DNA from 2 places in the Hominilimicola sp. genome. Region 1 is predicted to be linked to the other one. Evidence: predicted binding sites of a transcription regulator. Region 1 holds the regulator's gene; the other holds the start of a gene.

Region 1 (13,225 bases):
CGTAACCTTTAATGATACTGTACATTGCCATAGAAAGAGCCTTTTCGGCGAGGGTGTATTCTTTTTTGTTAAAGAAAAATTGACAACGGTCAAGTATACCTTCGGCGGCGTTTAGGTTTTCGGTTTTAAACTGCGTGTGCATAATACTGCCCTCACGCTGAAGATAAAAATAAAGCGGTTTTTTTGAAACTGCGATTTTACTGCATTGACTTATGATTTGATGTACGGCAAATTCGTCCTCATGCAACGTATTAAGCGGAAAACGAACATTATTCCAAAGATGACTTTTATATAACTTTGCCCACAAGGTGACGTAATAAATTCTTGTGTCGGTGTAAAAATAATTCCAAAATGTATCGGTTGATATAATTCCGTCTGTGACAGTTACGTTTTCCTGCGGAGAGAGATTGCCGTTTTCGTCTACACTGGTGTAACCGCACATTGCTATATTGGTATCACCGATATTTTCTGAAAGAAACTCAATCATATTCGGTGCGATATAATCATCGGAATCGACAAACGTTATATAATCGCCGTGCGTATTGTCAAGACCGATGTTTCGTGCGGAAGACACACCTCCGTTAGGCTGGTGGATTACCGTAATTCTGTTGTCTTTTTCGGCAAGACTGTCGCATATTTGCGGTGAATTATCCGTTGAGCCGTCATCAATAAGTATTATTTCGAGATTTTTATATGTTTGGTTAAGTATGCTCATAACGCATTTTTCGATATATTTTTCAGTGTTGTATACAGGCACTATAACGCTTATCAATTTCATATTTTCCACCTACCTTTTATAATTAAGATTATAACTGATTATAATAATTAAGTCAACAAAATCATAAATATAACACACACAATGAAATACAGAAAGGATATGAATATATTATGTTTCGAGGGTATAATTTAAAACAAAAAGAAGTTGTGAATATAAAGACGGCAGAGCGGCTTGGACGCATCAGTGACGTGGAGATAAGCGAGAGTACGGGGAACATCGAAGCTATAATAGTTCCGCGAAAAGGGTGCTGTTTGGCAAGGCTTTTCGGAGGGGGTGAACTTGTCATTCCGTGGAGCGCTATTGAGGTGGTCGGAGAAGATTTGGTTCTTGTGCGATTTTTTGATATTGATAATGAAAAATTATCTTGAAAAAAATTATCGAATAGTATATAATAATACCATAAATACTATACATAAAGGAGAAACACAAATGAGATGTCCATATTGCGGATTTGCCGAAAGTAAGGTCATTGATTCAAGACCTACCGAAGAAAGCAATTCCATCAGAAGAAGACGTGAGTGCTTAAAATGTCAAAAGCGTTTCACTACATACGAAAAGCTTGAGGCAATTTCGCTTGCGGTTATAAAGAAAGATCAGTCACGTCAGCAGTATGACAGAGGAAAAGTGTTAAAAGGGATAATTACGGCTTGCGAAAAACGTCCTATATCTCTATCGCAAATGGAACAGATTGCGGACGATATTGAAAGCGAATTGTATCAGTCAATGACGCGTGAAATCGAAAGCACCGCTATCGGTGAAAAGGTTATGGAAAAGCTTAAAAAACTTGATGAAGTTGCTTATGTACGTTTTGCGTCTGTGTACAAAAGTTTTGATGACATAGATACGTTTATGGCAGAATTGCAGGGACTTATCGATGATAAAAAAGATTGATTTGCATACGCATTCAACTGCGTCCGACGGTACGTTTACTCCGTCGGAGGTTGCGCATAAAGCACATAAAACAGGACTCAGTGCCGTCGCACTTACAGACCACGATACGATAAACGGACTTGCCGAGTTCAAACGTGCTTGCGGTGAATACGGAATTGAGGGTATATCCGGCGTTGAAATAAGTGCAAAGTACGAAAAAGAAATGCACATAGTCGGCTTGTTTATTGATGAAAACGATACGGAACTTGCCGAAAAACTTGACGAACTAAAAAATGCAAGAGAAGTGCGTAACAAAAAAGTACTTGAACTTGTGAACGGGCAAGGTATGGAAATATCGGTTGACGATATACTGTCGCAAAAAGATGGTGCAACGCTTTTGAATACAGGCAGAGCACATATTGCCCATGCTATGGTGAAGAAGGGATATGTTGCGTCAGTAGACGAGGCATTCAAAAAGTATCTAGGCAAGGGTATGAGCTGTTATGTTCCGCGAAAAACGTATTCGCCTAAAGAAAGTATTGAAATGATTAAAAATGCAGGCGGTTTGGCGATTTTGGCACACCCTGTTTATATTACGGAAGATTACGACAAATTGTATTCACTTTTGAAACAATTAAAGGAATACGGACTTGACGGTACGGAATGTTTATATAACTGCTATTCCGAAGAATTTTCAAAAATGTGTTTTGATATATGCGATAAATTAGGACTTGTAAAGTCCGGCGGAAGTGATTTTCACGGCGGTAATAAGCCTGATGTGGAGCTTGGAAAAGTTTCGGGTGGTTATGTGCCTTATGAATTTTTGCTGAATATGAAAGAACAAAGGGGTCTAATGTAATAGACCTCTTTATTTGTAAGAAAGGACTTGATAAAATGGAACGAACTATTGCGGCAATCTCCACTCCGCAGGGTAACGGCGGTATAGCTGTTATAAGAATAAGCGGTAATGACGCTGTTAAGGTTGCGGACAAGGTTTTCTTCGGAAGTAAAAAACTTGCCGATTGCGATACACATACCGTTCATTACGGTTTTATAAAAAACGAAAAGGGCGAAAAGGTTGACGAAGTGCTTGCAACGGTTATGCTTGCACCGAAAACTTTTACGCGTGAAGATGTTGTGGAAATCAGCACTCACGGAGGAAGTACAGCGTCAAGAGCGGTACTTGATACGATTATAAGAGCAGGCGCGTATATGGCAGAGCCTGGTGAGTTTACGAAACGTGCATTTTTGAACGGACGTATAGATTTGTCACAGGCAGAGGCGGTAATTGATATTATAAATTCAACAAACGAACTTGCACAGCGAAACGCACTTTCACAGCTTGAGGGTTCACTTTCAAAAGAAATCGAAAATGTAAGAAATGAGCTTGTTCACCTTGCCGCACAAATGCAAGTCACGATAGATTATCCGGATGAAGATTTGGAGGATATTACGACTGACGATATAAGAAATGTTGCGCATGACTGCAAAAACAGAGTGAATAAACTTTTATCAACCGCCGACAGCGGTAAAATATTGCGTGACGGTATAAAGACGGTTATAGTAGGCAAACCGAACGTTGGTAAATCGTCACTTTTAAATTCGCTTGCAAGAGAGGAAAGAGCGATTGTTACCGACATTGCGGGAACAACACGTGATGTTATAGAGGAATATATCAACCTTGACGGAATACCTCTTATGCTTATCGATACGGCAGGTATAAGAAATACCGATGATACGGTTGAAAAAATCGGCGTTGAAAAGTCGATTAAATCTATTGAAAAGGCTGACCTTGTTGTCGTTATGATAGACGGCAGCGGATTTTTCGGTGATGAGGACGTGGAAGTTCTGCACGCGACCAAAAACAAAAAACGAATTGTTCTTATCAACAAAACCGACCTGGGTCAAAGCAGATATGTTGAGGCGGTTAAGGCAAAGGCAAACGGCAGTGTTGTTATTGAAGTGAGTGCGAAAACGGGTATGGGACTTGATATTCTTGCCGATGAAATCCGCAAGGTTTATAATTTCGGCGAGCTCGCAAGAGAGGACAGTGCCGTTATAACAAATATGCGTCACAAGACGGCGCTTATAAAAGCAGGCGAAGCACTCGGACGGGTTGTTGAGGCTATTGATATGAATATGCCGTCCGATATTGCATCGATTGATATTAATATCGCCATTGACGCACTTGGCGAAATTACGGGCGAAACTGTGTCGGACGATATTGTTACGGCGATATTCCACAGCTTTTGCGTGGGTAAATAGTCGAGTGAAATTGTTAGAAAATTCACAAGCCAAAATAAAACAATTTTTTAAGATATTTACTTGAAAAAGACGAAAAAAAGGTATATAATAAAAAGAGGTAAAAAATTATAAAGAGAAAAAGGAGTTTTGTGTAATGAGTACATTCATAGAACAATTAAAGGAAAGAGCCAAAAAGGACATCAAAACTATCGTTCTTGCAGAGGGCGAAGAAATCAGAACTTTGAAGGCTGCTGAAATGGTAAAAAAAGAGGGCTATGCAAAGATTATTCTTGTAGGTAACCCTGACAAAATAAAGGCAATGGCTGCCGCTGAAAACCTTGATATTGACGGTATCAAAATTGTTGACAGCGAAAACAGTGAAAAGAACGAAGAATACGCAAACGTATTCTATGAATTGAGAAAGAAAAAGGGCATTACACCTGAACAGGCTGCCGAAACAATCAAAGATCCGTCATATTATGCGGTAATGATGGTTAAACAAGGCGATGCTGACGGTATGGTATCGGGTGCTATTCACTCATCAGCCGACACAATTCGTCCGTCACTTCAAATTCTAAAGACTGCACCGGGTACAAAGCTTGTATCTGCATTCTTTATTATGAATGTTCCTAATTGCGAATACGGTCACAACGGTACATTTATTTTCGGTGACTGTGGTCTTAACCAAGATCCGACTGCTGACGAAGTAAGTGAAATCGCTATTTCATCAGCTGCATCATACAAACAGCTTATCCAAGACGAACCGAGAGTTGCAATGCTTTCATATTCTACATACGGCAGTGCAAAGAGTGCCCTTGTTGACAAAATGCAAGAGGCTACAAAGCTTGCAAAGGAAAAGGCTCCTGAATTAAAGCTTGACGGTGAACTTCAGCTTGACGCCGCTATCGTTGACAACGTTGCTAAGTCGAAAGCTCCTTCATCAGACGTTGCAGGCAGTGCGAATGTACTTATTTTCCCTAACCTTGACGCAGGTAACATCGGTTACAAACTTACTCAAAGACTTGCTAAGGCCGAAGCTTACGGACCTATTCTTCAAGGTATCGCAAAGCCTGTAAACGACCTTTCAAGAGGCTGCAGTGCAGAGGACATTGCAGGTGTTGTAGCAATTACAGCTATACAGGCTCAAAATAATTAATCAAAAAATGAAAGGAATTTTAATATGAAAATATTAGTTATAAATGCAGGTAGTTCATCATTGAAGTACCAGCTTATAGATATGGACAACGAACAAGTTATGGCAAAGGGACTTTGTGAAAGAATCGGTATTGAAGGTTCAAATCTTCAACACACAAATGTTGCAAAGGACGAAAAGACTAAGATTGAAAAGCCGATGAAGGATCACGGTGACGCAATTCAGATGGTTATTGACGCACTTGTTGATGAAAAAATCGGTGTTATCAAGTCAATGGACGAAATCGGTGCAGTCGGTCACAGAGTTGTACACGGCGGTGAAGAATTTGCAGGTTCATGCGTAATTACAGAAGCAGTTATGAAAGCACTTGAAAAGTGTACACCGCTTGCTCCTCTACATAACCCACCGAACATTATCGGTATCAAGGCTTGCCAAAAGATTATGCCTAACACTCCTATGGTTGGCGTATTTGATACAGCATTCCACCAGACAATGCCTCCAAAGGCATATATGTATGCTTTGCCATATGAATACTACAAAAACTACGGTATCAGAAAGTATGGTTTCCACGGTACAAGCCACAAGTATGTTTCACAAAAGGCTGCTGAATTTTTAGGCAAGCCGGCAGAAGACCTTAAGATTGTTACTTGCCACCTTGGCAACGGCTCATCAATTACAGCTGTTGACGGCGGTAAGTGTGTAGATACATCAATGGGATTCACTCCTCTTGACGGTGTGCCAATGGGTACAAGAACAGGTTCAATGGACCCTGCTGTCGTTACATATCTTATCAACCAAAAAGGTATGTCAGCTAAAGACGTTGACGCTCTTATGAACAAGGAAAGCGGAGTTTCGGGTGTTTCGGGCGTATCATCTGACTTCAGAGATTTGTCTGCTGCCGCTAAAGAAGGAAATGACAGAGCACAGCTTGCTCTTGATATGTTCTCATACCAAGTTAAGAAAGACATCGGTGCTTATGCTGCCGCTATGGGCGGTGTTGACGCAGTTGTATTCACTGCCGGCGTAGGTGAAAATGATGCGGCTACAAGATCGGCAGTTGTTGAGGGTCTTGACTTTATGGGTATTAAGATTAACGAGGAAAAGAACGCTGTAAGAGGTACAGTTGATATTTCAGCTGACGACGCAACGGTTAAAACTCTTGTTATCCCTACAAACGAAGAACTTATGATTGCTATTGACACTAAGAGATTGGTTGAAGGCAAGTAATTAAATATTCATACGGAGCATATCCAAACTGTATGCTCCGTTTTTTTGTGTAAATAATTTGTCGAATTTTGTAGACAAATTATAGTAAAATAGTGTATAATAAGCCGTAGAATGAAGTAATGGCGGTGAAATAATGGACACAAACAATCACAAAGGTCACAGAAAAAGAATGCGTGAGGATTTTGAAAAAGGCGGTTTCAAAACGTGGCAGAAACATAAGGTTTTGGAGTATCTTCTCTACAACGTAATTCCGGTGGCGGATACGAATGATATAGCACATAATTTGATTAAAGAGTGCGGTGGATTTGTGAATGTGTTCCACACTTCTAAAAAACGTCTTATGAGCATAGACGGTGTAGGTGAAAAAACCGCCGATTACATATGTTCTCTCGGTGAATTTATACAGTATTACAATACGGAAAAATATAATACGGACGTGTTTGTTTTAAACAGTGAAACGAGTGAAAATTATTTGTGCAACCTGTTTGACGGCAAAAGCCGCGAATGTTGCTATATGATTTGCCTTGATCCGAAAAACAGAATTATTAATCAGGAAATGCTTTTCGAGGGCAGTTTTGAAAGCGTTGAACTTGACGTTGCGAAGGTGCTTAGAAGTGCGGTTAAAAGTGACGCGTCACAGGTCGTGTTTACGCACAATCACCCAAGCGGAATTTTAAAACCGTCAAATGCCGATTTGGTTACGACACAGGCTTTGGAGCATACGCTTTTTTTCGCCGGTATAAAAATGCTTGACCATATAATCGTGGCAGACGGCAAATGTATGAGTATTCTGCCGTATTTAAAAGGCAGCGGAATGAATGCGAAGATTAACAGAGAGATAAAGAAAAATAACAGACGATAAAAATGTTAGTGTTAATTTACACAAAAGAACTTTGATTAAAAAGGTCATATTTGGCGTTTGAAAACATTGACTTTATCACAGTGATATGGTAATATATTTTATTATAGATATTACTATAACAAAATACATATTATAATGAAAGAAAAATAAGGGAGGCATAAGAATGGCAAAGGTTGCAATAATGGGCTACGGTACTGTTGGAAGTGGTGTATACGACATAATTAAGACCAACAGTGACAAGCTCAGCCGCAGTGCGAATGGTGAAAGTGTGGATATAAAGTACATTCTTGACATTCGCGATTTTGACGACCATCCCGAAAAAGAACTTTTTACAAAAGAATTCAATGACATACTTAACGATGACGAAGTAAGCGTTGTTGCGGAAGTTATGGGAGGACTTCACCCTGCATATGAATTTACAAAAAGTCTTCTTGAAGCGGGAAAGAGCGTTGTAACGTCTAACAAGGAGCTTGTTGCCACATACGGGACAGAGCTTTTGGAGATTGCCCGAGGGAAAAATGTAAACTACTTCTTTGAGGCAAGTGTAGGCGGCGGTATTCCGATTATAAGACCTATGCATCAATGTCTAACAGCTAACAATATATTGAAGATTGCCGGTATTTTAAACGGTACAACAAACTATATTCTTGACCAGATGATAAGAAAGGGCAAGACTTTTGAAACAGCCCTAAAAGACGCACAAAATAACGGTTTCGCAGAGAGAAATCCTGCCGCCGATATTGAAGGTCACGACGCTTGCAGAAAGATTGCGATTTTGGCGTCACTTGCGTCGGGCAAAATGATTGATTACAATGATATTGATACAGATGGTATAACAAACATCACTCTTGACGATGTTAAATATGCCGCTGCTATGGATTCAGTTATAAAACTTATCGGATATGCACAGTTTGACGAAAACGGCAAGGTTTACTCAATCGTATCACCTATGGTGATAAAAAACAGCAGTCCTCTTGCCGGTGTTGACGGTGTATTCAATGCCATTATGGTTACAGGCGATTGCGTAGGCGATGTAATGTTCTACGGTAAGGGTGCAGGTAAACTTCCTACTGCAAGTGCTGTTGTTGCCGACGTTGTTGACGCGGTTAAGCACAGCGACAGAAGTAAGAAGATTTTCTGGGAAAAGCCGACTGAAAATATTATGGCTGATATTGATTCGAAGAAGTTTGAATACTTCGTAAGAACAACTGATTCTGCAGAAAATGTTCAGAAAATATTCGGAAAGTGCGAATTTGTCGATAATATTATAGACAATGAGTCAGCATTTGTGACTTCACCGCTTACTAAATCTGAGGTTGAAGAAAAACTTGCTAAGCTGTCTGATGTTGTGGCAAACATTCGTGTAATGGATTAATGATTAAATTAAGAGTGCCTGCAACCAGTGCAAATATGGGTGCAGGTTTTGATACTCTCGGTGTGGCTGTTGGTTTGTATAACCGAATGATGATTGAGGAAATTCCCGAGGGACTTGAAGTAATCAACAAAAATACTCAAAGCTTTATCCCACAGGATACAAGCAATTTGATTTACCGCGCAATGGCAGAACTTTTCGACTATGTAGGTTATGAGCAAAAGGGTTACAGAATAACTCAAGACAGTCAGATACCTATGACGCGAGGTTTGGGCAGCAGCAGTGCGTGTATTATAGGCGGAATGTTGGCGGCAAATATTATTTCCGGCAGACAGCTTTCGTATCAGGAAATAATTCACCTTGCGGCAAAGATGGAGGGTCATCCAGACAATGTAGGACCGGCACTTTTCGGCGGTTTCTGCGTGTCGCTTATGGATGATGACAAGACTATAATCAAAAGCACAAAGCTGAAAAGTCATATTAAGTTCGCGGTTATAATTCCGGATTTCTTTGTTGCAACGAAGAAATCAAGAGGAGTTCTTCCGTCAAAGATTGATTTTAAAGACGCAGTCTTTAATGTCGGTCATGCGTCAATGTTTCAGGCGGCTATGCTTACGTGCGATATGAAAGCACTTGAAATCGGCGTTAAGGATAAACTTCATCAACAGTATCGTAAAAGTTACGTTGACGGTATGGAAGATATATTTGAAAAAACATATCACTTGGGTTCGCACGCAACATATTTGAGCGGCTCCGGACCTACAATACTATCAATACTTGACGGCAACTATGATGGATTTAAAGCTGGTATGGAAGAATATTTTAAGACTAACGGTCTTGAATGGAAATGTATGATACTGCCGATTGACAATGTCGGTGCGGTAGTTTCTGAGATATGAATATAAAAAAGGAAGGATAAACAAAAATGGGACTTATTGTTCAAAAGTATGGCGGTACTTCCGTTAAAGACGCTGAAAGAGTAATGAACGTCGCAAGACGTATTACAGACGCGTATAAAGCAGGTAACAATGTGGTTGTTGCAGTTTCGGCACAGGGTGATACAACCGATGACCTTATCGAAAAGGCTAAGGAAATCAACCCGAATGCCTCAAAGCGTGAAATGGATATGTTGCTTTCAACAGGTGAGCAAATTTCAATTTCTTTGCTTGCAATGGCGATAGAAAAAATCGGTTGTCCGGTTATTTCTCTTACAGGCTGGCAGGCAGGCGTTAAGACTGACGCTAAATACGGTGCTGCAAGAATCAGCACAATAGATACAGAAAGATTACAAGCTGAGCTTGATAAGAAGAACATTGTAATCGTTGCAGGTTTCCAAGGTATAAACAAGTATGACGATATAACAACTTTGGGACGCGGCGGAAGTGATACATCAGCCGTTGCGTTGGCTGCCGCACTTCACGCAGATGTCTGCGAAATATACACAGACGTTGACGGCGTATATACGGCAGATCCGAGATTTGTAAAGAATGCGTATAAGCTTGATGATATTTCATATGATGAAATGCTTGAGCTTGCGTCACTTGGTGCAAACGTACTTCACAACAGAAGTGTTGAAATGGCAAAGAAGTACGGGGTTAAGCTTTCAGTCAGATCAAGTCTGAATAACAATGAAGGCACATATGTTAAGGAGGTAGAACAAGTGGAAAAGATGCTCGTTAGAGGTGTAACAAGAGATAATGATGTTGCGAGAATTGCTCTTTGCGGTGTAGAGGATACTCCGGGAAAGGCTTTCTCAGTATTCCGTATGCTTGCTAAGCACGGAATAAGCGTTGACTTAATCATTCAGTCAATCGGTAACGGTGAAAAGAAAGACATTAGCTTTACTGTTACGGAAGAAGATTTACAGCCTGTACTTGACCTTCTTGAAGAAAATAAGGCAATCGTTAAGGCTGACGAAGTTAAATGGACAAAGGACGTTTCAAAGGTTTCTATTGTCGGTGCGGGAATGGTTAATAACTCAGGCGTTGCCGCTACAATGTTTGAGGCTCTTTACGATGCACACATCAACATCAATATGATTGCTACATCGGAAATCAAGATTTCTGTTCTTGTTGACAGAAAAGATGCTGAAGCGGCTGTTGTTGCAATTCACGATAAATTTTTGTTGAAATAATTAAAAATAAATAGAAAATAAACCACAAGGGCGTGGCGACTGACGGATTTTATATGTCTTTTAGTTACACGAACTTGTGGTTTCGTGCTATAATATAGAGTAAATATAGAGGAGAAAGTTCAGTGAATGATAAAATTATAGGAAGAAATCCTGTTTTGGAGGCAATTCGTTCAGGTCGCAGCGTGGATAAAATCCTTGTTAAAAAGGGTAAGTACGAGGGCTCTATTGTTCCGATTATCAAGAAAGCAAAGGACGCAGGAATTATAATTCAAGAGGTCGAGAGAGCTAAGCTTGACCAAATCGCAGAGGGTGAAAACCATCAGGGCGTTATTGCATATGTGAGTGCATACGACTATGTGAGCGTGAAGGATATTCTTGATAAAGCTCGTGAAAAAAATGAGCCGCCTTTCGTTATTATTTGTGATAAAATAACCGATCCGCATAATTTGGGTGCAATATTGAGAACTGCAAATTGTGTCGGTGCACACGGTGTTATTATTCCGAAAAGAAATTCAGTGGGTCTTAACAGTGTTGTCGCGAAAACTTCGGCTGGTGCGGTTGAATATACACCTGTTGCAAAGGTTACAAATATCGCTAACACGATTGACAGCCTGAAAGATGAAGGCTTGTGGATTGCGGCGGCTGATATGGACGGTCAGGAAATGTATGATATTGACCTTAAAGGCTCGCTTGGTCTTGTTATAGGCAGTGAGGGCGAGGGTATCAGCAGACTTGTAAGAGAAAAATGCGATTTCATAGCAAGCATACCTATGGCAGGCGAAATTAATTCACTTAATGCGTCGGTTGCGGCAGGTGTTTTGATGTATGAGGCATTAAGACAAAGAAGAAAGTAAAAGCACTTATTAACCGTAGGTTTTATTGTATTTTTGAACAAAAAACAGCCTTGAAAAACGGCTTATTTGTCGCAAATATCAAGACAAAAAACGGCTTGTGAAAAAATAAACAAATTGCAATAAAATTCGGGTTATTAAACTGTTACAGTGGACAAACTTTTAAAAAACCACTTACTTTTTTAAAACGAAAGTGCTATAATTCAATTAAAGATAAACAATGAAAACATGAAAGATTGGAGATAAATAAATGAAAGCAGTAGTTACCGTAATCGGCAAGGACCAAAAGGGCATAATTGCTAAAATCAGTAATATATTATTTGAAAACGAAGTAAATATTCTTGATATTTCTCAAACAATAATGCAGGATATGTTCACAATGATAATGCTTGTGAATTTTGAAAATGAGAGTGTTACAGTAAAGCAAATCAGTGAAAAATTTGAACAGGCCGAAAAGGATATGGGACTTTCAATCCATGTGCAGAGAGAAGAAATCTTCACATCAATGCACAGAATATAAGGGAGGTACAAATAAATGATTAATCCCTTTGAAGTAATAGAAACTATAAAAATGGTTGACGAGGAAAACCTTGATATAAGAACTATAACAATGGGTATTTCTCTAAAAAGCTGTGCCGGTCCTGACGTTGATACAGTTTGCGAAAAAGTGTATGAAAAAATCACAACTTACGCAAAAGATCTTGTAAAAACCGGTGAGGACATTGAGGCTCAATTCGGTATTCCGATTATCAACAAGAGAATTTCGGTAACTCCGATAGCTACTTTGGTGGATGCATTGGAAGAACCGACTGTTGAAAAATGTGTTAAAATCGCAAAAACTCTTGATAAAGCCGCTAAAAAGACAGGCGTAAACTTTATAGGCGGTTATACGGCACTTGTGCATAAAGATTATACGAACGGTGAGAGAATACTTATTGAGTCAATTCCTGAAGCACTTGCCGCAACAGATCTTGTATGTTCAAGCGTTAATGTGGGTTCGACAAGAGCCGGTATCAATATGGACGCTGTTAAACAGATGGGTCAGATTGTTAAGAGAGCGGCTGAACTTACAGCCGATACGCAAGGATTTGCGTGTGCAAAGCTTGTTGTATTCTGCAACGCGGTTGAGGATAATCCGTTTATGGCGGGCGCGTTCCTTGGCGAAGGCGAGGGTGAATGTGTTATAAATGTCGGCGTAAGCGGTCCGGGTGTTGTTAAATGTGCACTTGAAAAGGTTAAAGGCGAGGACTTCGGTGTTGTTGCCGAAACTATTAAAAAGACTGCATTTAAGATTACAAGAATGGGACAGCTTGTTGCACAAGAAGCGTCAAAACGTCTTAATGTACCTTTCGGTATCGTAGACTTGTCACTTGCTCCGACACCTGCCGTTGGCGACAGTGTGGCTTATATTTTGGAGGAAATGGGACTTGAAATGTGTGGTACTCACGGTACAACAGCCGCACTTGCACTGCTTAACGACGCAGTTAAAAAAGGCGGTATTATGGCGTCAGGTTATGTCGGCGGACTTTCGGGTGCATTTATCCCTGTAAGTGAGGACGCAGGTATGATTGCGGCGGCAACAGACGGCGTACTTACTCTTGAAAAACTTGAGGCAATGACTTGCGTATGTTCCGTAGGTTTGGATATGATTGTTATACCGGGCGACACAACTGCCGAAACTATTTCGGCGATTATAGCCGACGAAGCGGCAATCGGAATGGTCAACACAAAGAC
Region 2 (13,264 bases), on a different contig from region 1:
GTTCGATAAAGTTTTTATTATACGGAGGGTCAAGGAAAATCACATCGAATTTTTCCTTTGCCCTCTCCATATAATCAAAACATGACGTATTAATAATTTCACAGTAATCCGAAAAATCCAAAGAATTTGCATTTTTCTTGATAATATCAATCGAACGCTTGTCTTTATCAAGGCAAACGGCTTTTTTTGCACCGCGTGAAATCGCCTCAAAGCTCAAAGCACCGCTGCCGGCAAACATATCAAGGCACACCGCATCGGGTATAAACGTCTGAATTATATTAAATACAGACTCCTTAACTCTGTCAGTCGTAGGACGAACATCATCACCCTCAAATTCAAAAAGTTTATGTCCGCGTCTGATTCCAGATATTATCCTCATGCACAATCCTCCATATTATTCTTCTATATTCTAACCTACTTTTTGCAAAAGGTCAACAATGTTATTGTTTTTTTTCCTAATTTACATAAAATATCAATCGTTTTGTAAAGGATTTGATACATAGTATACATTAAATGCTAAATTTCATCAATATCTTCCGTAAAGTCAGGAATGTTAATTCCTCTCACATATTCGTTGTTAGGTACAGGCGGTTTATCCATTTCAGGGCCTATATAGAAACCTGTTTGTGTACACTGATTGTAAGCGGTATTTTGGAATGCAACGCTTAATCTGTAAACACTGTCGTGCATAAACGTATAGAACTTGTGGTCTGTAAGATCTGTTGTTGTGTAAATACGAAGTTCCGTATCATCCTCATTTCTCCAAACAGCCTCTTCTCTCCAGTCACCCAAAATATCAGCTTGAATACAAGGTGTACCCTTCTTCCAGTTGTTTGACAGAGTACCCTTAGGGTCAAGAATTGTCACAAGTTTGTTGTTTTCATAATCCCACTTATAAATTTTCGGATAACCGACTGCCTTTTCATCATCAAATTCGTGGTCAAGAAGTTCACGGATAAGGTCGCCGTCCCACCAAATAGCAAAATCTATTGATTCAGGGCCTTTTTCATTGATAAGTTCACCCTCCATTGTGTAGATACCGTCGTCCATTACCCAACACTGATTGCCTTCATATCTCGGGTCAATCTTCGCGCAAAGTCCTCTTGTTGTGTCACGGCCTGTAAACTTACCCCACTTAATCTCGCCTGTTGCAGGGTCACGCACTTCAAAACCGTATTCGGCACTGTCGTGTTCGTGAATTTGGAAGAAGTCAAGGTTAGGTGTTTTCTTTGTGAAGTTACCAAGGTTCATACAGTCGCCGTGTTCAAGGCCTGTTGAGTAAATACCCTTACCGTCATGGTCAACAGCCATTGCGCCGTAAACGATTTCGTCAAGTCCGTCGCCGTCAATATCACCGACACCAAGATTGTGATTACCTTGATTTGTGTATTCGATATTCTGATCCTTGTTAGCAAGGAACTTCCAACGCTTAACAAGTTTATTGTCAATTACGTCATATGCAACAAGCACTGTCGGACAACCGTGGTCATAGTAACCTCTGCACATTACAACGCTTGGATTTTCACCGTCAAGATATGCTACGCAGGCAAGGAAACGGTCAACTCTGTTACCCCAAGAGTCGCCCCATTCACGAACGTTGCCTCTCGGCGGGTCATAATCGACAGTATCCATAATTTCGCCTGTTTCACCGTTGAACAATGTCAAATATTCAGGACCTTCAAGAATGAAACCGTCCTTATTTCTGTAATCCGCGTCCTTGTCACCGATTACGTTACCCTTGCCGTCAACGGTTGCGTCTGCTGTTTTGCAAACAAGTTCTGCCTTACCGTCATTATTAAAGTCATACACCATAAATTGTGTATAGTGTGAACCTGAACGGATATTACGTCCGAGATTAATTCTCCATAGCTTTGTACCGTCAAGCTTGTATGCGTCAAGCAAACATTCACCTGTTATACCCTTGTGTGAGTTATCCTTACCGTTTGCGTCCCAACGAAGAATGATTTCGTATTCGCCGTCACCGTCAAGGTCTGCAACAGACGCGTCATTTGCGGTATAAGGATATGAATTGCCGTCAGGGTCAACAAAGTTTTCAGGCTTGTCAAGAGGAATTGATATATAAGGTGCATTTACAACTTTAACTTCCGCACCCTTTTTCTCAGCCTTATTACCCTTTACGGCTTTGATTGTGTAAACGTCTTCCGGTTTACCGTCTTTGTCAAGATAGTTTGTAGAATCGGTGATTACGTCTGTAATCTTTTCACCGTTTCTTAAAATTATAAAGTTAATGTCCTGTTCGTATTCATACGCATTAAGACGCCAGCTAAGGAATACGCCGTTTTCTGTCATCATTGCAACGGCACCTCTGCCCAACGTTTCCATTTTGCGTTTCTTCGGCTTAGCCTCCATATCTATTGTTACCTCACTGCGTTTTGATATACCGCTTGTCGTAACAGCCTCAACCGCATATACGAAAGGTACATTTGTTATTACTTTATCATCAATGAAATGTGTTTCTTCTGTTTTTCCTATGTACTTGTAAATACCGTAAGGTGCTTTTTGGTAAATGTTGTACCAAACCGCCTCCTTAAATCCGTTCCATACAAGTGTTACGGAATTAGGAGTTTCCTTTGCGTCAAGCTCTGTTATCTCGCCTGCAACGCTCTTGCCGTCAACGACTTCAACATCAATCGTAACAGACTTATCCGAACAGAACTTATGTGCATACAATGCACACACGCTGTATTCAAATTTATCGCATATTGTAACGTCACCGTCAACAAATTCCTCTGTAATAACTTCCTGAACCTTATCAATTTCGTTATTCTTCGGATTTCTGCGTGACACTCTGTAACCGATAACGCCGTCGGCTTTATCCCAAGTCAATTTAACCGAAGCCGTATCACGTTTTGCGATAACGGCACTTTTAACATTCTTAACTTCAATGTCTTGCTTTTGTGCAATATCAATGCTGTTAAGGCAAGTATGCTTACCCATTTCAAATGCAAATTCAATCTTACCGTCAGTAACTGTAACAGGGAACACTCTTTCCACAACAGTACCGTCACTTACCCATACGCCGTATTTTTCACCGTTGACGTTGTAGAATGTCATAACATCGCCTTCGTCAACATAGTCGCCCGTAGAAACGCGTACAATATATTCGCCGTTTTCAATATCAACGATAAATGACTTTCCGCCCATAAAAAGAAAATCTCTGTTTAATTCCTTTTCACCGATTTTTCTTTCGTCAGCCTCTGCGGCTTCCGAAAGTCCAAAACCTTTTTCCTTTGTGTAAACAGATTTTTCAGTCACTTTTGTGTAACCGTCAACAGGCGGTTTCTTACCAAAATCAAAACTTGCCTCTCTCATTTTATCAATTTCCTCTCTAAAATACATTATAATAATTTAATTATACACCAAAATGATGAATTAATAAAGTGTTTTTTAAGAGTTTTTATGTTTTTTTCTTAATTATTGCAATTCATCAAGGCTTTTAAACGTATATCCCTCATTTTTTGCGTAATTTATTATATCTTCCAAAGCATTTGCATTGTCGGAGGACACTGCGTGAAGAAGTAAAACAGCACCGTCATGCAGATACGGCGTAACTTGATTAAACGCATAGTCCGCCCCCTGCTGCATATTTATGTCCCAATCCTTGTACGCAAAGCTCCACAGAATTGTCCTGTATCCCATATCCTTTGCAACCGCAAGCACCCGTTCACTGTATTCCCCCTCCGGCGGGCGCATATATTTCATACTCACGCCGTACATTTCCTCACACATTTTATTCAAATCGGAAAGTTCTTTTTGCTCTGTTTCAACGCTCTGTTTCGGTAAATTCGGGTGATTTACGGTATGGTTTCCTACAATGTGACCGCCATCAATCATTCTCTGCACCAATTCCTGCTGATTTTCAAGATACGGACCTGTCACAAAGAATGCCGCAGGCGTTGAAGTCTGCTCCAAAACGTCCAAAATCTTTGACGTGTAGCCATTTTCGTAACCCTCGTCAAACGTCAGATATAGTGTTTTCGGTGCATTTTCATCTATATAATAGCAATCGTATTTTCTAAGCACTTCCTTTTGTGAATTAGGTATTTCGGGCGGTGCACCTTTCTTGCGTACAAATCCCCAACCAATCCCCTCATTATTCATTTGGTCATATGACACGTTCACCTGTTGTACGTCATTGCTGACCGTATCGGCGGTATTAGATGAACAACCGCTCATCAAAATTGCCGTGCAAAAAATTACCAAAATCACTTTTTTCATTGTTTATCATACCCTTTCTTTATTTATTTTTATTCTTTAATAATAATGTTGATAATATTGTTGAATTTTATTGTAAATTGGTATATAATAATGATATATCAGCTTTTTAGGGGGATTTTAATTATGTCTAATGCAACCGAATTTGAAATGAGACGTCGTGAACGCCGCAGACGTGAACGTCTTAGAAAAAAACGTATCCGTGCGGCTATTATTTTTATAGTTCTTATAGCAATCATTATTGTTGTCGCAGTTGCCGTTTCGATGAAAAAAGGTAACAACGAACAGCAAAATACAAATAATGTATCAATCGAAACAACAGAAAATCCAGAAAATGTCGTTCCGACCGTAGAGCCGGTACAAACAAGTACACTAAATATTCCTCCCGCAACGGAAGAAAACGACCTGCTTCAAATCGTTAAAGATTCAGTACAGGAAAAGCGTTGTTATCTTACATTTGATGACGGTCCTACAGAAAATATAACTCCGCAAATTCTTGATACTTTGAGAAAGTACAATATTAAAGCCACATTCTTTGAAGTCGGTTCGCTTATCGACTCAAACTTTGATATGGCAAGACGTGTATATGAAGAAGGACATCTTATAGCCAATCACTCGGACGGACATAACTATGAGAAATTATATGCGTCAACAGACACATTTATTAACGAAGTAAATACTTGTTTCCAAAAAATTGACGCAGTAACCGGAGGAACTCAAACAATGAAGCTTGTACGTTTTCCGGGTGGCAGCTACAAATCAAGTGCCGACAGTTTTTCACCTGTAAAACAAGAATGTAAAGCAGTATTGAAAGAAAACGGTTATTATTATTGTGACTGGAACGCGCTAAACGGTGACGCAGAGGGTAAAAAGAAAGATGCACAAGGTCTTTTGGATTACCTAAAGTCAAATATGCCGGAAGGTCAAAATGTTGTCATTCTTATGCACGATGCCGCCGCTAAACAAACTACGGCTGACGCTTTGCCAATGATTATAGAATATTTGATTTCAGAGGGATATACATTCCACAGACTTGACGATATTAATTATCAAGCCGCTGTGACAACAATCGCCCCTGAAAGCGGTGAAACAGCCACAGCAACTACTTCAACCGATACAACAAATACAGCAAGCACAACAAATCCAACAAATACAACAGCCGACACATCAAACGCACAAGACGGCAATACACAATCGGCAACAGACGAACCTGTACAAGCACAAAATACCCAAAACGTAACCCCTGCCCCTGCACAATCGGGTACAGCAATTATAATTCAATAAACAAAAAGAACTGCGAATAATCGCAGTTCTTTTTTTGCTAAAATCCTATTCTTTTTCTGTTCTTAATCAATATCGGTACAATAATCGCCGATGCAACCATACTCATACACCACTGTATCGGTGATGAAATAAGCGATACAAGTGCGGTTTCATATCCCATAAGCGGAATTTCCGCAACAAAGTAACCGCCTGTAACAATCACAAGTGCAACAATACCGCCGATTATAAAATGCTTTATATCAACGTGTCTATAAACGATTTTACCGATTGCAAATCCCATAATACCCTTAATAATAAATGTCGGTATACAGAATATCGGATAACCCGAAATAAAATCTGCCAAGCTATGTCCTATCGCTCCGACAATCGCACCCGGTATAGGTCCGAGTATCATTGCAGCCACATAAATTATGCAGTCGCCGAAATGCACATATCCGCCGCCTATCGGCACTTTCGGCACGATAGTAAGCACGCACGCCAACGCCGTAAGCATTGCCACTCTAACAAATTGTTTAGTATTCATCGTATTCCCCTTCTGTAAGTTCCGTCACTGTTTTATCTTCAAGTGATTTCTTTACATTTATAATTCTTTGATTTTCAGACCCTCTGAATTTCAATTTCAAATTTTTCTTTTCCGCCACAAACGCACCGTCAACAAGCACGTCAATATACTTTAAAATATCTTCACATTCTCCGACAAGTTCTTCAAAAGTAAAACCACTGTAACACCATACCGTTTTATTCGGAAAATGTTCCTTTATTGTTTTTAAAATATATTGTACCGCCACGCGATTTTCCTTTTCAAAAGGCTCACCGCCGAGCAGGCTGAAACCTTTTATATACTCCTTATCCATTGCGGTTATAATTTCGTTCATTGTATCGTCCGTGAACTCATTGCCATAACAAAAATCCCACGTTTCACTGTTAAAACAGTCCTTACAGTGACATCTGCAACCGCTGACAAAAAGCGATACTCTCACGCCTGTTCCGTTTGCAATGTCAGTTTTCTTTATATTCCCATAATACATAATTAATTTCCACAGCATTTCTGCCCACAAATAGTAATTAAAAACCTTAACTGCTCTTGCTTGTGGGCTGACAAGGCGTTAAGTGGAAATTATGTCCATGTGCGTTCGCCATAGGCGAAAATCGCACGGACAATTAAATCAAATAACGTGATTTTTCACGTTATTTTCCCTTATTACAAATGCAAAACTCTGCTCTTAATCTCTTTCGTCTTTCCCGTATTCCAAAAATTTTCACCGAGATAACCGCAAGTACGTCTTGTAACATTCAATTTACTGTGGTCTTTATTATGACATTGCGGACATTCCCATTCCATATTGTCATTAATCATAATCTCACCGTCAAAGCCGCAGTCTTGGCAATAGTCCGATTTTGTATTAAATTCGCCGTACTGAATGTTATCATAAATATACTTTACAAGCGTTTCAAGTGCAGGCAGGTTATTCTGCATATTCGGTATTTCCACATAAGAAATCGCACCGCCGAGCGAAATATTTTGGAATTCGCTTTCAATATCGAATTTATCAAAAGCATTGATTTTCTCTCTGACGTCAACGTGGTAAGAATTTGTATAATAACCCTTATCGGTAACATTCTTGATCGGTCCGAATTTCTCATAATCAATTTTAGCAAAACGATAGCATAACGTTTCCGCAGGTGTGCCGTAAAGACTGAAACCCAATCCTGTTTCCTCTTTCCACTTTTCCGCCGCATCACGCATATGATACATTACTTTAAGTGCAAATTCTTTACCCTTACCGCTTGTTTGGCTTTCGCCGGTCATAAGATAAGTAAGTTCATAAAGACCGATATATCCGAGCGACAACGTAGAATACCCATTGTGCAAGTATTTATCAATCGTTTCACCTTTTTTCAAACGTGCTATAGCACCGTATTGCCAGTGAATAGGGCTTACGTCAGACACAACCCCCTCCAATGCTTTATGACGGCACATAAGCGCCTCATAGCAAAGCTTCAAACGTTCGTCAAACAGTTTCCAAAACTTTTCTTCATCGCCCTTAGCCACAAGTCCGATTTGCGGAAGATTTATACTTACAACACCTTGATTAAATCTTCCCTCCCACTTGTACTCACCGTTTTCGTCTTTCCAAGGTGAAAGGAACGAGCGGCAGCCCATACAACTGAACACGTTACCCTCATAATTTTCACGCATTTTCTTTGCTGAAATATAGTCGGGATACATTCTTTTAGCGGAACATTTAACCGCAAGTTTCGTAACGTAATCGTATTTACCGCCCTTTAGACAGTTGTTTTCATCAAGCACATATATAAGTTTTGGGAATGCAGGTGTAACATATACACCCTGTTCATTCTTAATACCGTCAAGTCTTTGACGAAGAATTTCTTCGATAATTCTTACGTTTTCGTCAACGTATTCGTTATTTTCGTCAATATATAGGAACAAAGTCACAAACGGCGACTGTCCGTTCGTTGTCATAAGCGTATTAATCTGATATTGAATAGTCTGTACACCCGATCTTAATTCATCATCGACACGCATTTCAACTATTTTCTCAATATCTTCCCGGCTTAACGTATCCTTGAATTTTTCCTGTGTTTCAGCCATAAACTTGTCGCGGCTCTTTCTTAAATATTTTCCCAAATGTGCCACATTTACGGACTGTCCGCCATACTGATTACTTGCAACCGCCGCAATAATCTGCGTTGTGACGGTACAGGCAACCTGAAAGCTCTTAGGCGATTCAATCATTTTACCGTTCATAACAGTACCGTTGTCAAGCATATCCTTGATATTTATAAGACAGCAGTTAAAAATCGGCTGTATAAAATAATCCGCGTCATGAAAATGAAGTATGCCGTTTTGATGTGCCATTGTGATATGCTCCGGCAACAGCATACGTCTTGTAAGGTCACGCGACACTTCACCTGCTATATAGTCACGCTGTGTAGACGCGTGAACAGTATTCTTATTTGAATTTTCCTCCGCAAGCTCCTTGTTTTCGTTTCTGATTAGCTTTAGGATTGATTCATCTGTTGTATTCGACTTTCTCAAAAGACTGCGTTGGTATCTGTATATCATATACTTTTTCGCAAGTACATACTTGTTGTGTGCAACAAGCGTTTTTTCGATTATATCTTGTATCGTTTCAACGGGAATTACTTCCTTGTCTGTTTTTTCAACGTTTCCTATCGCCTCTTCTATCAAGGCGTCACTGACTTTTTGCGAATTGTCCACCTCAACATTCGCTTTTTTAATGGCGGCTGTTATCTTGTCAGCATTGTATTCAACAATTCTGCCGTCACGCTTTTGTACTTTCACTTTAATAACCCCTTCTCTGTATAAAACACTATATACAGTATTATCGCTCAAAAAAAATATGCAGAAAGCACGTCTTTATGCGTGTTTTATGCAAATCTCAAATACTATGTAACCACTATATTTTGTGTCCTTGATATTTTTGTATATCTATATCTTGTAGTATATTATAGCACAGTTGGATTATAAATGCAATACATTTTATTTTACAAATTGAATACAATATAAAAAAGCAAGCACAATTTTTATGCTTGCTTATCAATATATTGTATTTATATAAAATAATCCGGAATAAAAGTTTCCCTCATATCAATGTAGCCCTTAAAATCTTTTTGCCGCTTGCCGTCTATTGTAAACCTTACGTTCACAATCCCGTCAAGTCCTGTAAGTGAATTGACGATTGAATACACCGTAAGCAGTTCCAAATCACGACCGTCGGGGTGCTTGTCCGCCAATTCCTGCTTTATATCCACATACGCAATCCTATCAAGCACTTTCACCTTTATACCGTGTTTGACGTTCGGAATAATTCGCCTTATTTTCGGATTGTCGTCATATCCCTCAACAAGCTCGTCCACTACTCTTTGTGCCATTTTCTGCGTACTCATCTGCGGTATTTGAGTTTTTACTGGAATCAATCTGAGCATTTGTGCGTCAACGTAATACAGCTTTACCTCTGCTGTTTCCGTATGTGTATTCTGCGATATAACCACAGTACCAAAGCCGATTGCAAGTATTAATAAAAATATAAAGTGTCTTATAAGCGTGTTCTTCTTTAATGTAACTATCTGCAAAACAAAAAACCTCCATACACTGACTTATATACAGTATATGAAGGTTCAATGATTTTTATTACATATTTTTACTTTGTTCCAATGCTATTGCAAGCTGGTCAGGACAAGACGTACCGCGTCCGTTACAGTTTGTACCCTTTAATCTCGAAATAACATCGTCAATATTCATACCCTCAACAAGAGCGCTTATACCTTGCGTATTACCGTTACAACCTCTTGTGAAGTGTACATTTCTGACAACTCCGTCTTCTACCTCAAAATCTATCTGTCAGAACAGACACCCTTAGGCTGATATGAAAACTTAGCCATTATATCCACCTCCAAAATTTTATATTTATCTACATTCTGATTATACAACATTTATTGCTTTTTTTCAAGCATATCTATTGACTATACACCCATTTTTTTATATAATAATATACAGAAATAAATTTAGGAGGAAGTTCAAATGAAATTATTTGTAGATACTGCCAATGTAGATGAAATCAGACAGGCAAATGATATGGGCGTCATCTGCGGTGTTACAACAAATCCGTCTCTTATCGCAAAAGAGGGCAGAGATTTTGTTGAAGTTGTTAAGGAAATCACAACTATTGTAGACGGTCCTATCAGTGCCGAAGTTATTTCCCTTGAGGCTGATAAAATGGTTGAAGAGGCTAAACCTCTTGCAGCTATCAACAAGAACATTGTTATAAAAATTCCTATGTGTGCAGAAGGTCTAAAGGCTGTTAAAAAACTTACAGCTCTTGGTATCAAGACTAACGTAACTCTTATCTTCTCATCCGCACAGGCACTTCTTGCCGCAAGAGCAGGCGCTACATATGTAAGTCCGTTCCTTGGCAGACTTGACGACATCGGTACAAACGGTATGATTCTTATTGAAGAAATCGCTGATATTTTCAAAATTCACGAAATCCCAACAGAAATTATCGCCGCAAGTATCAGAAATCCTATCCACGTTATCGACGCCGCAAGAGCAGGTTGTGACATCGCAACAGTTCCTTATAAGGTAATTGCTCAAATGCTTCACCACCCACTTACAGACAAGGGTATCGAAAGATTTTTAAAGGACTGGGAAACAGTTCCGAAGAACTAATATGATTAAATGACACAAAACACCTCTTGAAATTCAAGAGGTGTTTTTAATTGTATTTATTCATAATCAATTCGTTCAATCTTAAAAATAACAGGTCTTGTACCATCCGAACAACAGGTAATCATCACATTTTCATCTTTCATCCAACCAGCCATTACAGAGCCGCCTTGCAATCCGGTATAAATATAACGTGAAATAGCGTCCCACGCTTCAGAACAGAACGGCAATTTCGGACCACCAGCCACAGTATCGGCATTACCGTTAGTTTTCACCAACGTATTCAGTCCGAGATGCCAAAAGTCGTCTCTGTCACCGTCGCGATAAAAAACAAATTCATCACCGACATTGTAGCACGGACAGACTCCCGAATTCGGATCTGCACAGTATTTCTGCTGTAATTCGGGATATAATTTTTTATCCAACACTGTTACTTTCACTTTATGTTTCATAGCAGTTTCCTCCGTATATTACACTTCCACAGCTATTGCACTGTAATTATCATTGTTTTCTTTTTCGTTTTCGTGCAGGCTTTCGAGCATTTTTTCAAGCCATTCTTTCGGTGATTTAGTTTTTGCGAATGATTTTTCTATATCATCTTCATAAACATATTCCCAAAAACCATCTGTACAAAGTACAAAAGCGTCACCTTTTTTCAAGTCAATCACTTCCGACACATCAAAATTCAAATCATCAATGTCACTTATCGATGACAACAATTTATTTTGATTAGGGCTTGTACGTATTTCATCAAATGTAATTATCCCCTCTTTAAAATCTCTGAATGCGATAGAATGGTCGTCCGTAATCTGCGAAATTCTCTTTTTTGATATGTAGTAAAGACGGCTGTCGCCGGAATGTGCCCACACGGCTTTTTCACCGTCAGTTACCAATGCAACAATCGTACTCGACATATTCGATTTTGTACTCTCTCGTTCCTCACCCAAAACAGACGCCGCCTTTTCGATATATCTGTATAACGCCTTACCCGAAAGTTCAGGTGCTTTTTTAAACGATTTACAAACCGTTTCACACACAATCTCCGACGCAACCTCGCCGAAGCTCTGTCCGCCCAATCCATCGCACACGACAAAGCACCACAACTTATCCGAATTTGCGTAACCTACATAATCTTCATTGTTTTTACGACCGCCTCTGTTTGTCAGTGACACTGCTCTCATAAATTTTTACCCCACATTTATTGATTTCCGTTTTCTTCTGCACTGTTTTCAAAATCAGCTGTATTTTCTGAATTTTCCGCATTATCTGTATTTTCCGTATTACCGTTATCAATGCCTTTCAAAGAATTGATTTCCTCCTGCATAGTGAGCTGTCCCTGCAAAGCCTCATCAAACATAGCTTTTGTCTGACGGTTTGAAACAATAAGCACTATATTCATAACGCATTGAACCAATATTACAGCAGTCAAAATCAATGCCAGCCATACAAGCCCTTTTTCACGACCGCTTTTTACACGTTTATAATCCATCTGTATCACTCCTGATTTTTATACTCTGCAAGAAAGCGTGAAAACTTTCCGACGCATTTTTCGTTAAATCTCACTCCGAGAGAAGTAAGTTTCATAAGTAAATCCGCACTGATTTTTTCTTCATATTCGACCTCAACTTCATAATCCGTTTTATCGAAATATGTCGTTTTATCAAGGCACAATTCCGATCCGTTATGCACAAGGCTGTTTCTTATCGTTACGGCACAGCCCATTTTATAAAGCTCGCCCACATCCTCGCCTGTTATCTCTTTTGCAAGTTCGGCATTTATAATATCAGGTACTTCTTCCGTTTCAAATTCATTTTCTTCGCAAATCTGCAAAGGACTGTTTTCGTTTTTGTGAAGTTTCACCTGTATTTTCGCCACTTCACCTACAACTCTTATTCTTACCATTATACGTTTTTCTCTAAGTATACCCGCTTTATCGGTATAATAATAATTCGTCTGTTCTCTGACCTTTTCCCATGTAAAAGCGTTTAAAATACTCTCATACAGTTCTTTGTCTATCATACTTTTTATCTCTGTTTCCGTCATTTCTGCTCCTTTATATAAACTGATTTCTTTCTTCACTGTATTTGTACCCAATCAGTGACAGTTTATCCTCAATAGTTTTTCTTTCAAGCTCCATATCGTCACACATATCGTCAAGATTTGAATAAAAATCACGAAGTTTTGTGTTGACAAAGCTAAGCAATATAGCAGGATCGTTCGGTATCATATTATCCCTCCAAGTGATCTCTTATAAGTGTTTTTATTTCGTTTTTGCCCTTATGGATTTCATATTTCATTGCCGGTATAACCGTTTTTGAATATCTGATATTTGTGTTCGGTGATGATTCGATTATACAGCTCTCACCGCCGGTTTCCGTAAGGACTTCACAGAATTGAAAATCATTCCTCGCTTGCGCAATAAACAAATCCTTTGTTTTAATGTTGTCCTTATCTCTTGACGCAACCGCAAAACCTGCGTCATACGCAACACAATCATATTCCGAATTAATTTCGTGATTTCTCGTATGACCG

What was found. Region 1 encodes NrdR, which represses ribonucleotide reductase genes. Its sites were predicted from a motif close to CACNANATNTNGTG; they were not measured.
Region 2: a site for NrdR is predicted at 8,962-8,975, ahead of nrdD (anaerobic ribonucleoside-triphosphate reductase). Genes of this name have one in related genera too.

Annotation. Positions count from the first base shown of each region.
Region 1 is NZ_JBKVWU010000049.1:1,732-14,956, reverse strand. It holds gene ACLTU0_RS06835 (glycosyltransferase family 2 protein) at 1-778, opposite strand, end outside; gene ACLTU0_RS06830 (YlmC/YmxH family sporulation protein) at 889-1,146, shown strand; gene nrdR (transcriptional regulator NrdR) at 1,208-1,669, shown strand; gene ACLTU0_RS06820 (PHP domain-containing protein) at 1,653-2,507, shown strand; gene mnmE (tRNA uridine-5-carboxymethylaminomethyl(34) synthesis GTPase MnmE) at 2,543-3,913, shown strand; gene pta (phosphate acetyltransferase) at 4,047-5,048, shown strand; gene ACLTU0_RS06805 (acetate/propionate family kinase) at 5,073-6,272, shown strand; gene ACLTU0_RS06800 (JAB domain-containing protein) at 6,406-7,134, shown strand; gene ACLTU0_RS06795 (homoserine dehydrogenase) at 7,298-8,509, shown strand; gene thrB (homoserine kinase) at 8,509-9,405, shown strand; gene ACLTU0_RS06785 (aspartate kinase) at 9,432-10,640, shown strand; gene rlmB (23S rRNA (guanosine(2251)-2'-O)-methyltransferase RlmB) at 10,763-11,494, shown strand; gene ACLTU0_RS06775 (ACT domain-containing protein) at 11,742-12,011, shown strand; gene ACLTU0_RS06770 (PFL family protein) at 12,027-13,225, shown strand, end outside.
Region 2 is NZ_JBKVWU010000047.1:1,474-14,737, reverse strand. It holds gene rsmD (16S rRNA (guanine(966)-N(2))-methyltransferase RsmD) at 1-379, opposite strand, end outside; gene ACLTU0_RS06685 (rhamnogalacturonan lyase) at 517-3,333, opposite strand; gene ACLTU0_RS06680 (polysaccharide deacetylase family protein) at 3,436-4,239, opposite strand; gene ACLTU0_RS06675 (polysaccharide deacetylase family protein) at 4,363-5,520, shown strand; gene ACLTU0_RS06670 (ECF transporter S component) at 5,558-6,043, opposite strand; gene nrdG (anaerobic ribonucleoside-triphosphate reductase activating protein) at 6,033-6,548, opposite strand; gene nrdD (anaerobic ribonucleoside-triphosphate reductase) at 6,722-8,848, opposite strand; gene ACLTU0_RS06655 (GerMN domain-containing protein) at 9,118-9,639, opposite strand; partial or broken gene ACLTU0_RS06650 (TIGR03905 family TSCPD domain-containing protein) at 9,698-9,948, opposite strand; gene fsa (fructose-6-phosphate aldolase) at 10,088-10,735, shown strand; gene ACLTU0_RS06640 (TIGR04076 family protein) at 10,792-11,184, opposite strand; gene ACLTU0_RS06635 (PP2C family protein-serine/threonine phosphatase) at 11,203-11,913, opposite strand; gene ACLTU0_RS06630 (hypothetical protein) at 11,931-12,221, opposite strand; gene ACLTU0_RS06625 (CYTH domain-containing protein) at 12,227-12,775, opposite strand; gene ACLTU0_RS06620 (DUF4250 domain-containing protein) at 12,786-12,959, opposite strand; partial or broken gene ACLTU0_RS06615 (DUF2264 domain-containing protein) at 12,961-13,264, opposite strand, start outside.